Linked DNA regions of Thiosocius teredinicola. The protein of the gene in region 1 interacts with the protein of each later gene in a pairwise test. Links are inferred from orthologs where the notes say so. Each region holds a gene or a part of one and is shown on either strand. Other genes may lie near its edges. The genes, in order: mtgA and B1781_RS18225.

Evidence for each region.
Region 2: the proteins of mtgA (region 1) and B1781_RS18225 interact in binary tests that used the Escherichia coli proteins (3 or more experiments, as listed by UniProt). The link is inferred for Thiosocius teredinicola from one-to-one orthologs.

The regions. Positions count from the first base shown.
Region 1 is NZ_CP019936.1:318,350-327,682, reverse strand. Bases 3,706-6,650 are described here. They hold mtgA (monofunctional biosynthetic peptidoglycan transglycosylase), read right to left. Parts: upstream 5,546-6,650; coding sequence 4,865-5,545; downstream 3,706-4,864. Other genes in these bases: B1781_RS01500 (hydrogenase small subunit), read right to left, coding at 5,981-6,650; B1781_RS01505 (EF-hand domain-containing protein), read right to left, coding at 5,676-5,984; B1781_RS01515 (hypothetical protein), read left to right, coding at 4,373-4,795. Also shown: 3'(2'),5'-bisphosphate nucleotidase CysQ, read left to right, coding at 1-399; B1781_RS01530 (thioredoxin family protein), read left to right, coding at 492-1,499; B1781_RS01525 (DUF4124 domain-containing protein), read right to left, coding at 1,475-1,918; B1781_RS01520 (GGDEF domain-containing protein), read left to right, coding at 2,160-3,287; more of B1781_RS01500, read right to left, coding at 6,651-7,147; B1781_RS01495 (ATP-binding protein), read left to right, coding at 7,339-9,129. UniProt on the Escherichia coli protein: Peptidoglycan polymerase that catalyzes glycan chain elongation from lipid-linked precursors. May play a role in peptidoglycan assembly during cell division in collaboration with other cell division proteins.
Region 2 is NZ_CP019936.1:3,843,201-3,847,967, forward strand. The notes cover bases 1,769-4,767. They hold B1781_RS18225 (peptidoglycan D,D-transpeptidase FtsI family protein), read right to left. Parts: upstream 4,149-4,767; coding sequence 2,388-4,148; downstream 1,769-2,387. Other genes in these bases: B1781_RS18220 (UDP-N-acetylmuramoyl-L-alanyl-D-glutamate--2,6-diaminopimelate ligase), read right to left, coding at 1,769-2,391; ftsL (cell division protein FtsL), read right to left, coding at 4,149-4,418; rsmH (16S rRNA (cytosine(1402)-N(4))-methyltransferase RsmH), read right to left, coding at 4,415-4,767. Also shown: B1781_RS18215 (UDP-N-acetylmuramoyl-tripeptide--D-alanyl-D-alanine ligase), read right to left, coding at 1-871; more of B1781_RS18220, read right to left, coding at 868-1,768. UniProt on the Escherichia coli protein: Essential cell division protein that catalyzes cross-linking of the peptidoglycan cell wall at the division septum. Required for localization of FtsN.

The DNA.
Region 1 (9,333 bases):
GTCGGCAAAGGTGCGTGGAAAATCGATCCAGAGAAAGGCACGCAGCCGATCGCCGTACAAAGCAATCGCCGTGCGGTCGCGCGTGTTGCCGGCAGCCGTTCGCACGCTGGCGACAGCCTGAAGCGCTTTCTCGAGCGCCTGGGCGAGCATGAAATCGTCAGCATGGGCAGCTCATTGAAGCTGTGCCTGGTTGCAGAAGGGGTGGCCGACATTTACCCTCGACTTGGCCCAACCTCTGAATGGGACACGGCTGCAGCTCAAGCCGTGGTAGAGGCCGCCGGCGGCAAGGTGACCGACACGCACCTCGAGCCGTTGCGATATAACACCAAAGAGTCCCTGCTGAATCCGCATTTTCTGGTATTCGGTGACGCCTCCGAAGATTGGGAGAGATATCTTTGATCCGAGTCGTTCACGCGTGGTGCACAAGCCGGATAGGCCGACTGGCACTCTTGCTGGGGTGCCTGGCCTTGACTGCCGGCGCGTTCGCCACGATGGACGAGTCGGTCTCCGACCCGCTGCAGTTCGACGACACGCCGCTCGACGATCTGCTGCAACACCCCGATTGGTTCAAGACCAGTTTCCTCGCCCTCGACGAAGACCTGCAAGAGGCCGTCAAAGGCGGTAAGAAAGGCATCGTGGTGTATTTCGGCCAGAAGCGTTGCGCTTACTGCAAGATGCTGATGGAAGTGAACTTCAAGACGCCGGACATCGTGACCTACACCCGGCGAAATTTCGACGTCATCCCGATCGACATCTGGAGCCCCGAAGAGGTCACGATGCCCGACGGCGAGACGTTGAGCGAACGCGAATACGCGCAGAAACTCGGCACCAATTTCACACCCTCGCTGGTGTTCTACGACGCTGACGGCAAGATCGCGCTGCGGCTGCGCGGTTACTATCCGCCGTATCAGTTTCGTGCCGCGCTGGAATATGTTGCCGGCGGCCACTACCGCCGTGAAAAGTTCTCGGTCTACATGGCCCGTGGCGACAAGACGCTGAGGTTCGAAGCAGGCGACCTGGTCGAAGAGCCGTTCTTTGCGCAGCCGCCCTACAATCTGGATCGCACGCGATTTCCTTCCGAGCTACCGCTGGTGGTCTTCTTCGAGCAGGGCGATTGCCATGCATGCGACATCCTGCACACCCAGCCGCTGCGCCGCAAAACGCTGCGCCGTCTGTTCAACCGCTTCGAGAGCGTGCAACTCGATATGTGGTCGGATACACCGGTGATCAAACCCAACGGTGAGCGCACCACGGCAAGTCAATGGGCCAAAGAGCTCGACATCTTCTACGCACCGTCGATCGTGTTCTTCGACGAACAAGGCAAGGAGATCATCCGTGTCGACTCGGTGGTACATTTCTTCCGCCTGCGCAATGTCCTCAACTACGTGCTGAGCCGCGGCTACGTTACCGAACCGAACTTCCTGCGCTGGAGCGCGCGCACCCGACGCGTGCTGAAAGAAGACCCTGAAGTCACTCAGGAACAGAATACGTCCAGGTAGTCTTCGTACTCGCGCCGCTTGCGTCGCAGACGTTCCCCCGCCGCCGGTTTATAGCCGCGGCGCAATGTCGAACGCACCTTGTCGAGCTTGGCGCGAGTCCGCTGACAGCGATACACCTGCTTGCTCGCCGCCGAGGCCGCCGAGTTGCTCCCGGAGCGTCGTACCTTGCGCGATGCAGGCTTGGCGCCTGCTCGACGTCTGTCACGTGCATCAAGCCATTGTGCCTCGCCGGGCCTCAGCCCCTGTGCCGCCTCTGTCGGTGCCGTCGCCCGGTAGACGGCCGAACCCTGCGCCGAGCTGCATGGCTGGAATGAGAAGACCGGCTCCCCCGCATCGCCCTTGCATCGATATATCTGGTCTGCGAGAGCGCCGTGATGGAACCCCGTGAGCAGCAACAGGCCTAAGGCAATGAAACGCATGATCCCTCCCTGGAATGCGTGAATCGGACACGGATTGTATCGTCGGGCCGTGACTCGCTGACCGATCTGCCGCCATGTCGTGCTTTAGGTTCCTGAGTTTTCGAGCGTTTCACGTACTGCCGACGCGCGCTGGGGCACCATCTGCCGGGACAAGTTACTATCGGCACAGCAAGCGACCGGCGCCGGGGCGCAGGCAAATCAGGATTTTAAAGCCTGACGCGGGCCGGCCGATAACCGATAAATGCTACGCCGAGCCTTCAAACGCATGCCCGAGTCGGACATCCAGCACGAAAACCGCATGCTCCGTGGCCTACTAGAGTCACTCGGCCGCGACGCGCTGCACAACCAGCAGGCAATGACGCGCTTTCAGGAACGCGAACTCGCCTTGCTGGGCGCCGCTGACTTAGCTCGCCTGTTGGAACGCCTGACCAGCGGCATGCGGCGCTCTTTCGAGCTGGATAGCGCCCGGCTGTATCTGCTCGACCCCTTCAACGTGATCCGCGACCTGCTGGCGACGGCGGTCGAGGAAAAAGCCGCGTTTATGCGCAATGTCGAACTGTGTACCGACGTTCGCGACACCACCGCGAAATTCTGCGACGCGCAGCGCCCCTGGCTTGGCGCTTGGGACGACGACAGGCATCTCGCATTGTTCCGCCGTCGCTTGGGTGGCAGCGTGGCATTGCTGCCGTTGCGACAGGCCGATGGGGTCGCCGGCTTTCTGTGTCTGGGCAGTCACGACCCTAAACGCTTCGTCCATGGGCAGGCGACAGATTTCCTCGCCCACATGGCGAGCGTGGCAGCGATCTGTCTAGAGAATGCCGTCAATCGCGAACGCCTGCGCTTGGTGGGCCTGACCGACAGCCTGACCGGGCTATACAACCGACGACACCTCGAACACCGATTGGAACAAGAGGTAACCCGCGCCCAACGCTACGGCCACGCCCTGTCGTGCATGTTCGTCGATGCGGATCACTTCAAGCAGATCAACGATCAGCACGGCCACACGGCAGGCGACCTGGTGCTTTCGGCATTGGCGCAAAGGCTGCGTGCACGCTTGCGAACCAGTGACCTTGCCACGCGTTATGGCGGCGAGGAATTCGCCGTGCTATTGCCGCAGACGGCGGCCGACAGCGCCGGTGCACTGGCGAGTGAGATCTGTCGCAGCGTCGCCGCCGAGCCCATCTTGCTCGACAACGGCGGCACGATCCCGCTGACGGTATCGATTGGTGTGGCGGCCTTGGCCGATGATCTTCGGCAGCCTGCCAGGGATGCCGGCCACCAATTGCTTCAGCGCGCCGACGAGGCGCTGTACCAGGCCAAGCAGGCGGGTCGCAATCGCGTGGTGTGCGCTAACCCCGCCTCTGCCTGAGGCGATGCCTTCATCCCTCCCTGCTCATCGGGCGGGTGCCGTTGCCGTTCGCAAGCTGTGCTTGAAAGCGGCAAAGCCCGCCAGGCGCTATCAGCTAAAGACAGCAAACCGCGGGGCGGCGCGGCAACGTGGCTGGCGCTCAATATCCCAACGCTGTTTACGGTTTTATAGGCCGTTGTTGGCTTTATTACATTTGTAACATTTAGGTAAAACCACACGCCCTACACGACACGCCGCTCCCGGCCTACCGGCGCCTTTCTTTATATTTCTTTACAACCTAATTAGCTTAACTTGCGTTGGGTTATTTCTTGCATCTGTTGTCTTCATCTATTGATTCGGCGGTCGATACATTTCCTATGGCTTAGACGATAGCGCGCTCACAGGCCGGTTTTGACCGCGTAAACACTCTGCTCGTGCACCCATCACGAACGAGGAAAGCCGCAGGTTCATGCTGACATTGTTGTGAACCGCGTTGAACAACACGGCAATGCAAAGCGTACAAAAGGAAACGGATTGACGATTAGAACGTCAAAGATCGCGAACTGATAGAAGTGCAATCGACTTTGGAGATCGATGTTCCGGGGTTGATTCTAAATTTCGAAATAGTCGCGAAAAGACGTGTCGACAACCGAGGTTGTCTGATAGATTAATTTGCAAACTACAAGGATCGGGAAATTAAACGTGCTGAAGAATAGTGGAAATGTGTCGCTGCTTTTAAGGCTTGGAAGCCGAATCTGCGTCTGCATGCGAAGCAACAGGCTCGACGATGGCGTTCGTGAACGCGTACGACCATTCGTCATCGGTTGGTTCTCATGCTGGTTCGACAGGCTCGCTACCAAGTAAAACTCTCCAGACGGGCACCCACAGGGTGCCCGTCTCGTTTAGCCAACCGTCTTCGGGCTCCTCTTCTTACCGACACCACTGCTGCAACACCCTCGCAGCACGCCTACTGAACAGGCGCCCAACCTTTCGACAGTCGGCACCCGCATCGAAACAGTCGTGAAAGAAAATGTGTAGCGCCAGGGTCTTGGTAAGCGAACGGAGCATTTGCTCCCACCAATAATTCGCTTGAGGAGACCTAAGCAATGAAAACTCTGATTACCGCAGGCCTGTTCGCGCTTGCCACGACCACCGCGTTCGCTCAACCGTTCGCTTACCAGCAGCAGATCGGTTCAACCGAGTACGTACCGTTTGCCGATACCGAGCACCTGACGTTCGCACCGGTGGAGAAAAGCGATTTCACGCCTTCGTTGAATCGCCTGATCGTTGAAGCCAATGTTGACGGCGCTGCACCGAACGATTTCCGCGGCACGATCATCAAGAGCGGCCCGAGCCGGATCAGCCTCTACGAGATTCAGCGCGGCAGCCCGGAAGCCACGGCCAATAGCGGCTACTACGCCCAGTTTCCGGCAGACACTGACTGGGACCGCGTAGCGCGCGACTACCGGGAGCAGCAGAAGCTGGAAGACGTAGCCTCTCAGCCCCACGGTGACAAATGGGATTCGTAAATCCCGCTAAGTCCGACACAGTGCCGGCTGCAGCGCAGCCGGCACTGGTCGACTTCGAGATTAGCCGCATCAATCAAGCATCTCGCCCAGATAACCGGGGCCACCGAGGTTGCGCATCTGCCTGAGAATCCAGGCCTGTCTTTGTCGCACGTAATCCGATGGCCGATCGGCGCGATAGCGGATCGGGTTTGGCAGTACCGCGGCAAGCAACGCCGCCTGCCGGTCAGTCAGCCGCCCGGGATCAACGTCGAAGTAATGGTCACTCGCAGCGGCAACGCCGAAGGTGCGCTCGCCCAACTCTGCGAAGTTCAGATACATCTCGAGTATGCGTTGCTTTGGCCACATCGCTTCGATCAGTCCGGTGAAGTACACCTCCAGCCCCTTACGGACAAAGCTGCGCCCCTGCCACAGGAAAAGGTTGCGTGCGACCTGTTGCGAAATCGTGCTGGCACCGCGCAACTTGCCACCATCGAGGTGATCCTGAACCGCTGCGAGTATTTCGTCCGTATCGAATCCCCAATGCACGGGAAAACGCTGATCTTCCGCTGCAACAACCGCCAGCGCCATGCCCGGGTGGATCTCGCTCAACGGAACCCATACCTGGTGCTGCGGTCCACCCTCGCTGGCGTAGCGCCATAACATAACCGCGGAATACGGTGGATCGACCCAGCGAAACAGCAACACGACGCCGACGGAACCGGCGATTGCGATCAACAGCAAGATGCCGAGCAGACGTCGCAATCGTTGCATGAACGTCCGACGAGGTTTTGCGCGTTTTGCCATACATAATCGGAAAGCAGGACTGAGTCGTCATTATCGCTGAGCGAAGGCCGACATCACAGCCGGGGTTCTCTGATCGACAACACAGAATCGTCGTGGACTAACGACTCAGATCGCCGCGCCGCGGGCGCCGGTGCAGTCGTTGCAGCAACTCATCGCGATCGATCAAGCCATTGCGATCGACATCGATGTCATCGAAGTCGTACACATGAAACGACCGACGGTTGCGTGCCTGATGCCGCCGCATACGTTGGTGAAATCGATAGTACTCGCGCCGATCGACAAATCCGTCGCGGTTCTCGTCATGCCGCGAAAAGACTTCCGCATTCGGCGCATCGCTTGGTGCGCTGTTGACGGTGACCGCAGCGGCAAGCAGAACGATGTAGATGACGTGTCTTACCCACCTCATCGGGTTGTCTCCAGAAATTTCATCAGGTCGGACCACTCCTCGTCGCTGAGCTCGGCGCGATGCGCACGTCCGCCGCGTCGTTCATAGGTCGCCCGCAGTTCGGTCGGCTCGACGCTCAGATCGGTTGCGTCGGGCTCATGGCAATAAACGCATTGATCATCGAACAGTGCCCGCCCGCGAGATGCCTCCTCGGTCGTCGAAACACCGGGGCCGGTAGACAGTTTTTGCCGATAGAATCCGCCGGCATCCCAGAAGTCGGGTTCCGAGCAACCGATACACGGGTGTCCTGCGTCCACCGGCGAACTCGTGCCTCCGTTCCACTTCTGGGTCATACAGGCATTGTGCGTGGTCGGCCCCCTGCACCCCAGCTTGTACAAGCACCAACCTTTTCGGGCGCCCTCATCGTCAAACGATTCGGCGAATTGGCCCGCGTAGAAAAAGTGAATGCGGGAACAACGGTCGTGCAAGGTGCGGCCATAGATCGACAATGGACGCGCCAACGCGTCCAGCGCGGGCAGACGACCGAATGCGATGAAGTGCGCCAAAGTGCCGGTGATCGCCTCCGGCAACGGTGGACAACCCGGCACATTGACCAGAGGGCGACGCGGGATACTGCCCTGCGCCATCAGTTGTTCGACCGCAAGTGCGGTTGTGGGGTTGGGGTTTGCGGCAGGTAACCCGCCGAACGCCGCGCACGAACCGACGGCGATCACCGCGGCCGCCTGCTCCACCGTTTCCGCCAACACCTCCATGCCCGATCTACCGGCGATCGTCGAGCAGTTCAGGTGTTGCCCACTGGAAACCGACCCATCGACAACCAGCAGATAACCCCCATCCGTCAGCGCAGCCGAACGTGCGGCTTCGGCCGCGTCACCGGCTGCCGCCTGTAAGGTGTGGTGATAGTCGAGCGAGAAATAGTCAAGGATCAGGGTATCGACGGATGGCGCGTAGGAGCGCAGCAGCGACTCGGTACACCCGGTACACGCCTGCAGTGACAACCAGACCAGCGGCGTGCGGCGCCCCGCCAGCGCTTCGGCGATCCGTCCGGTCGCGCTGCCCGGCAGTGCGAGCAGGCTGACCAGCCCGGCGCAATACTTCAGGAACCCGCGACGGCTGACCCCCCGGGTACGCAGATACGAATAAAAATCTCCATGGGCATGCATCGCGCTGCACCAAAAAAACTCCGCTTCCCAGAATGTGAAGCAAAGTCGCGCCACGTCAAGAACGGCCGTTGTTCCAGGTCAATTCATAGCGTTTCACGGCCCGCCCGCACTAACTTTCCCTGCCTATCAGCCGATACGTTCAAGAATTCAGCAACCGCGTCTTGACCATGCCGCATCAACAACCTGCAGATGTGACATTAGAAGCCGAAGACTATGCACACGCCCACCGCGACCTCGGTCAACAGGGTCTGCCGGGCAGTTTCCTGTACGCGCTTATCTGGTTGCTGGTCACCACGACAACGCCCGTCGCGACAACCTGGCCCAACATTACCTGGTTAGGGCTCGGCATCTTCGTGATCACCGGCACCCTACGGTTCTCGCTCGGGTTCTGGTTCGACAACACCTACTTTCGCGATACACAGCGTTGGGCCGCTACCTACTACACGGTGGTGCTGGTGCAGGCTGCCACTCTGGGCGGCCTGTCGTGCTTTCTGATCTGGCAGTTCGAACTCGGTTGGCCTGCCATGATGATCAGCTTCGCCAGCGCAGGCGTCATCGCCGGAGGCGTAGTTGCGCTCAGCACCCACCCGAAGCTGCAGCGCGGTTATATCTTCGCGGCGTTGGTGCCGACCGCTGTGGCGGGTTTGGCGAGCGGCAACGATAACTTGATGATGCTCGGGTTCTTGGTTGCGGTGTATATCTTCTTTCTGGTCTCGATCGGCAAAAAGCTCGATCGCGGCTATTGGGACAGCATGCGCAGCACGCGCCTGCTCAAGCGACGCGCAGAAGAACTGCTGGTCGCCCGCGAGAAGGCGGAGAGTGCAGATCGCGCCAAAGGGCAGTTCGTCGCCAAGGTAAGCCATGAATTGCGTACGCCGCTCAACGGCCTGATCAGTACGATCGGCATGATGGGTCGAACGGACGACCCGGCCAAGCGCACCAAGTACCTGTCGATCATGTCGAAGTCGGCCGACATGCTGCTGCAACGCATCAACGAGATCCTCGACTTCTCCAAGATGCAGGCCGGCAAGCTGGAACTCGAACCGGTCGCCGCCGATCCCAGCGCCGCCGTGGCCGATGCCGTAGCGCTGATGCAGGATGCGGCTGCCGACAAGGGGCTCGAGATCCAGGTCGACATCAGTCGGCCCGATCACGCATGGGTGAGCATCGACGAGATGCGCCTCACCCAAGTCCTGTTGAACCTGATATCCAACGCGATCAAGTTTACCCAGCAGGGCACCATCGTCGTCGCTTTCCAGCAGGGCGAAATAGAGAACGGCAGCGTATCCTGCCGGTTCACCGTTACCGACACCGGTATCGGCATCGCGCCCGATGCAAAAGACCGCATCTTCCGATCGTTCGAACAGGCCGATAGTTCGACCACCAGGCAGTATGGGGGTACAGGATTGGGTCTGGCGGTTTCTCAAGACCTGGTGCAGAAGATGGGCGGCCTGATCGAGGTCGAAAGCACACCCGGCGAAGGCAGCTGTTTCAGCTTCACATTGCTGCTGCCTGTTGCCGAGATGCACAACGAAACCCGCACAATTGCCGAAGACGGCGGAACCGAAATCAAGACTGCGCCACGCCTGCGGGTATTGATTGCAGAAGACAACTCGATCAACCAGTTCATCATTGAGGACCTGATGGAGACACTCGACTGCGCCTTCACGATCGTTGCGGACGGTCAGGCGTGCGTCGAGCGCGTGCAAAACGAATCGTACGACGTCGTTCTGATGGACTGCGAGATGCCGGTCATGGATGGCTACGAGGCGACCCGACGCATCCGGTCACTTGAACGCTCCGACAATCGCGTGCCAATACCGATTATCGCGTTGACCGCGCATGCGGACGAAACCAATCGGCGCAAGACCAGCGAAGTCGGGATGAACGATTTCGTCACCAAACCGTTTACGCTCGAAGAGCTCAGCGCCGCTTTGGAGCGTACACTGCGCACCGACGGGCCGATGCAGGCGATCGCCTGATCACCGCACAGCGCGCTGCGCGTTCCCAGATCATCAGCCTTCACCGACAACAGGCACTGCACCTGCTTCCCCTCACCTGCCGGGGATAGCGTAGGCCCACGGCACCTGGCGGCACTGATTAGGCCCCGCACTCGGCTGGCAGCAGCTGTGTTAGCCCGGCCAGGCGGGATATCTTGCGAGCGAATCCGCACCTGGATCCAGGGG
Region 2 (4,767 bases), 3.5 Mb from region 1 along the record:
GCGCGTTCATGCGATTGTGCTCACCAGCCAACCGCAGGCTGACAGTCGCATCGCCGCGATCGGTGTGTACGGCAAAACGTGCAGTGAAGCTCGCACCTTGCCAAACGATCTCGTAGGCGTCCGGCGGGCTCGACACGTCGGCGACCTGCTGCACACCGAAGGTACGCTGTTGATAGTCTGCGCCGAGTTCGCGCCACAGACCGGCATAGGTATCGTCGGCGTTGAATACGAACACGCCATCGCCATCCAGCCCATTGACGATCTCGGCCTTAGCCCGCGCCACACCCTCGACACTGCCGAAACCTTCGAGGTGTGCGCGACCGGCATTGTTCAGCACCGCCACATGGGGTGCAGCAAGTCGTGTCAGGTAGTCGATCTCGCCCGGATGATTGGCACCCAGTTCGATGACGGCGAAGTCTTCGTCGCGCAGACGACACAAGGTCAGCGGCACGCCGATATCGTTGTTCAGATTGCCGCGCGTCGCCAACACGCTGCCGGACTGCGCAAGGATGGCCGCGCTCATTTCCTTCAACGTGGTCTTGCCGTTGCTGCCGGTAATCGCCAACACCTTGCAAGGACAACGCAGGCGCCACTGCTGGCCCAGCTTGCCGAGGCCGAGCAGCGTATCGGCGACCTCGACGGTCGGCATCGCCGCCGGTTGCGGACGTGCGACCAATGCGCCTGCTGCACCGCGCGCGCGGGCAACTTCGAGATAGTTGTGGCCATCGAAATTCGGGCCATGCAACGCGACGAACAACTCGCCCTGCTGCAGCGTACGCGAATCGGTACTCACGCCGTCGAAGACCACGTCGTCGCCATGCAGCTTGCCGTCGACCATCGCAGCGAGTTCGGACATCTGCAGGCGACTCATGCGACACCTCGCGACAAGGCGGCATCGACAACATCGGCATCCCTGAACGGCAGGCGACGACCGTCGATTTCCTGGTAATCCTCGTGACCCTTGCCGGCAATCAACACCAGGTCACCCGGACCGGCACTCGCGATGCTGCCCTGAATCGCCGAGCGGCGGTCGTGTACCACCTCGACGCCCTGGCGGTTTTCCATGCCGGCCAGGATCTCGGACACAATGGCCTGCGGATTCTCCGAACGCGGATTGTCGTCGGTCAGCACAACCCGATCGGCCAAACGGTATGCGACTTCGCCCATCTGCGGACGCTTACCGCGATCGCGATCGCCGCCGCAGCCGAACACGCAGATCAAGCGCCCGCTGACGTGCGCGCGCAGGCTTTCAAGTGCGTTCTCCAGAGCGGCCGGTGTATGCGCATAGTCGACGACGACCCGTGGACGGTTCGGCGCCAGAAACACCCGCATGCGCCCATCGACCGGCTCGACCGCTTCCAGCGCGGCAACCGCGGTGCTCAACGGCATGTCCCACGCCAACAGCACGGCCAACGTCAGCGCCAGATTCTCGGCATTGAAGTGGCCGAGCAGACGGGTCTTCAACTCGCCGGCACCCCAGCTCGAGGCAAAGTCCACCACCAAGCCATCGGCACGCGCCTCGACATTGCGCAGATAAACGAAACGATCGCCCAGGCGCGTAACCTTCGATGAACTGCCCACCGCGATCGTGAACACCCGCTTGCGAACGTCGGCTGCGAGGTTTGCACCGACCGGATCGTCGACATTGATCACGGCCATGCTCAGACCGGCGCTGCGGAACAAGCGCGCCTTGGCGTCGGCATAGTCCTGCATGCTGGGGTGGTAGTCCTGGTGGTCACGACTTAGGTTGGTGAACACCGCGGTATGAAACGGCACACCGGCAACGCGATGCTGATGCAAGGCATGCGACGACACCTCCATCGCCACCGCGCGAGCGCCGCGCCCGAAGAGCCGTCCCAACATGGCATGCAGAGAGACGGCATCCAGCGTGGTATGCGAAGCGGGCTCGAGAGCGCCGGGAAAACCATTGCCGACGGTTCCAAGCACGGCGGTCGGCACCTTGGTCGACAGCGCCTGCGCGAGAAAATGCGTGACTGTGGTCTTACCGTTGGTGCCGGTCACACCAACGATGCGCATCGCATGCGCTGCCTGACCGAAGAAACGCGCCGCGATTTCACCGGCCTGGCGACGCAGGCCCGGCAAGGTCACCACCGGCACATCGGCCGACAGACGCGCGATTCGATCACGGTTCCATTTGTCGCTTGGCTCGGCGATCACTGCAACCGCACCGCGCTTGCGTGCCTCTTCGAAATAATCGAGTGCGTGCCCACGGGTGCCCTGCAAAGCCAGCCAAAGCCCCTTCTCTTCCACTTCGCGACTGTCCAGCGTCAGCGAGTTGACCACCTGGTGGCGCGCCCAATCCATTCCGGACAATCCTGGCAACAGATCGGCGAGCAGAATGCTTTTGTGATCCGGACGTTGCGCCATCATCGATTCTCACCACTGTGCGCGACACGCAGCGCAGGATCGATCGCCACGTCGGGCGTTACGTTCAACAGGCGCAGCGCTTCGGCCATCACCGCCGAGAACACCGGTCCAGCCACACTGCCGCCGTAGTACTTGCCGGCCTGTGGTTCATTGATCATTACCGCCATGACGAAACGCGGTTTTTCAGCCGGCGCCATACCGGCGAACAACGACAGGTAACGCGCATCGCTGTAACCGTTGGGCCCGAACTTTTTGACCGTACCGGTCTTGCCGGCGACGCGATATCCGGGCACTGCCGCCTGCGGCGCGGTACCTTCGTCGCCGACCACCGATTCGAGCATCCGTCGGATGTGGCGGGTGTTCTGCGCATTGAACACGCGACGCCCCTTTACCGGCGCATCGCGCTTGAGCAAGGTCGCCGGCATCAGCACCCCGTCGTTAGCCAGCGCGCCGTAAGCCTGAGCCAGTTGCAGCGTGGTCACCGAAATGCCGTACCCAAACGACAAGGTCGCCTGGTCGATCTGCGCCCAGCGTTGGTAGTCGCTCAACTGGCCGGCGACCTCTCCCGGGAAACCGGTACCGACCTGGCTACCGAAACCGAGCTGTTGCATCACTCGCCACAGGTCGCGTTTTTCCAAGCCAAGCGCGATCCGGCTGGCACCCACGTTGCTCGACCGGCGCAGCACGGTCGCAACGTCGATCATGCCCAGATTCTTCGAATCCTTGACCTGCGAACGGCCCAGATAGTAGTAACCCGGCGCGGTATCGATCATCGAGTCGGCGTGAATAGTGCCTTTGTCGAGCGCTGCGGCGACGGTAAAAGGCTTCATCGTCGAGCCCGGCTCGAACACGTCGGTCAAGGCGCGGTTGCGCAGACGACCGGCACGGTTCGAGCGGTCGCCGTTGGGATTGAATGACGGCTGGTTCACCAATGCCAGGATCTCACCGGTCTGTGCATCGAGCAGCACCGCCGAACCGGACTTGGCGCGATTGCGTTTGACCGCCGTCTTGAGCTCGCGATACGCGATGAATTGCAGTCGCTGATCGATGCTCAGGGCCAGATGGTTGCCGGCGCGCGGGCTCTTGATGTTTTCGATGTCGTCCACTACCTGGCGACGACCATCGCGCATCACACGCTTGGCACCTGGCTCACCACGCAGATCCGGGTCGAATGCCAGTTCGAGGCCTTCCTGGCCGAAATCATCGACGTCGGTGAAGCCCAGCACATGTGCAAACACCTCGCCTGCCGGGTAGTAGCGCTTGTATTCGCGCTCTACGTGCACACCGTTGATATCGTTCGCCTTGGCGACCTGCAGAACATGCGCGGCCTCGGCCGGCGGCATACGCCGCTTGAGGTAGACAAAGTGACGTTGGCTGTAACGCGCCAGGCGCGCCCGCAGACCTTCAGGGTCGATCCGCAATGCCTTGGCGAGCACAACCAACTGCCGGGTATCGCTGCCCAGCACGCGCGGGTTGGCGGCGATCGAATCGACCGGCGTGCTCAGGGCGAGCACATCGCCGCGACGATCGGTGATCAGACCCCGATGGGCCGGCACGTCGACGCGCGCGATGTAGCGGTCTGCACCTTCCGATTGCAGAAAATCTTTTTCGAGAATCTGTTGGTCGACGGCGCGCCAGATCAGCGCAGCACCGGCCAAAACGAAGATACCGAGTACCGTGTAGCGCCGCCCGGCGTAACTCGGCAGCGCCTTTTCCTGGCGTCGCGCCTGGCGCGCCCGCTTGTCCCTTTTTGCGGCCATCTACTTCACCACCACAATCTGTTCTGCCGGGGGCACGCGCATCTCCAAACGCTCGTGCGCGATCGACATCACCCGACCGAGCGCACCACGGGTCGCCAGTTCGAGCTGCAGACGGCCCCACTCCATGTCGACTTGGTCGCGCTCGGCGCGCAGATCCTGCAATTCGACAAACATCGCGCGCGACTCGTACTTGGCATACACCACGCCGATGCCACTGAGCACGACTGCGACACCCAGGAAACTGACCATGAACAACTGCCCACGCGTCATGCCGGCACCTCTGCGATACGCAGCACCGCGCTGCGTGCACGCGGGTTGTTTTCGATCTCGGCCTCGGATGCACGTTGTGATTTGCCGACCAGGCGCAGCGCACCCTGGGTCTCGACATGGGTTACCGGCAGGCCCTTGGGCAACTTCGGCCCCTTGGCCTGATCACGCATGAAGCGCTTGACGATGCGGTCTTCCAGCGAATGGAAACTGATGACGACAAGGCGTGCCCCGCGGGCCAACACGTTCAACGAATCACGCAGGCAGACTTGCAGGTCTTCGAGCTCGCGGTTGATGAAGATGCGGATCGCCTGGAAGGTGCGCGTTGCCGGGTGCTTGAACTTCTCTTTGA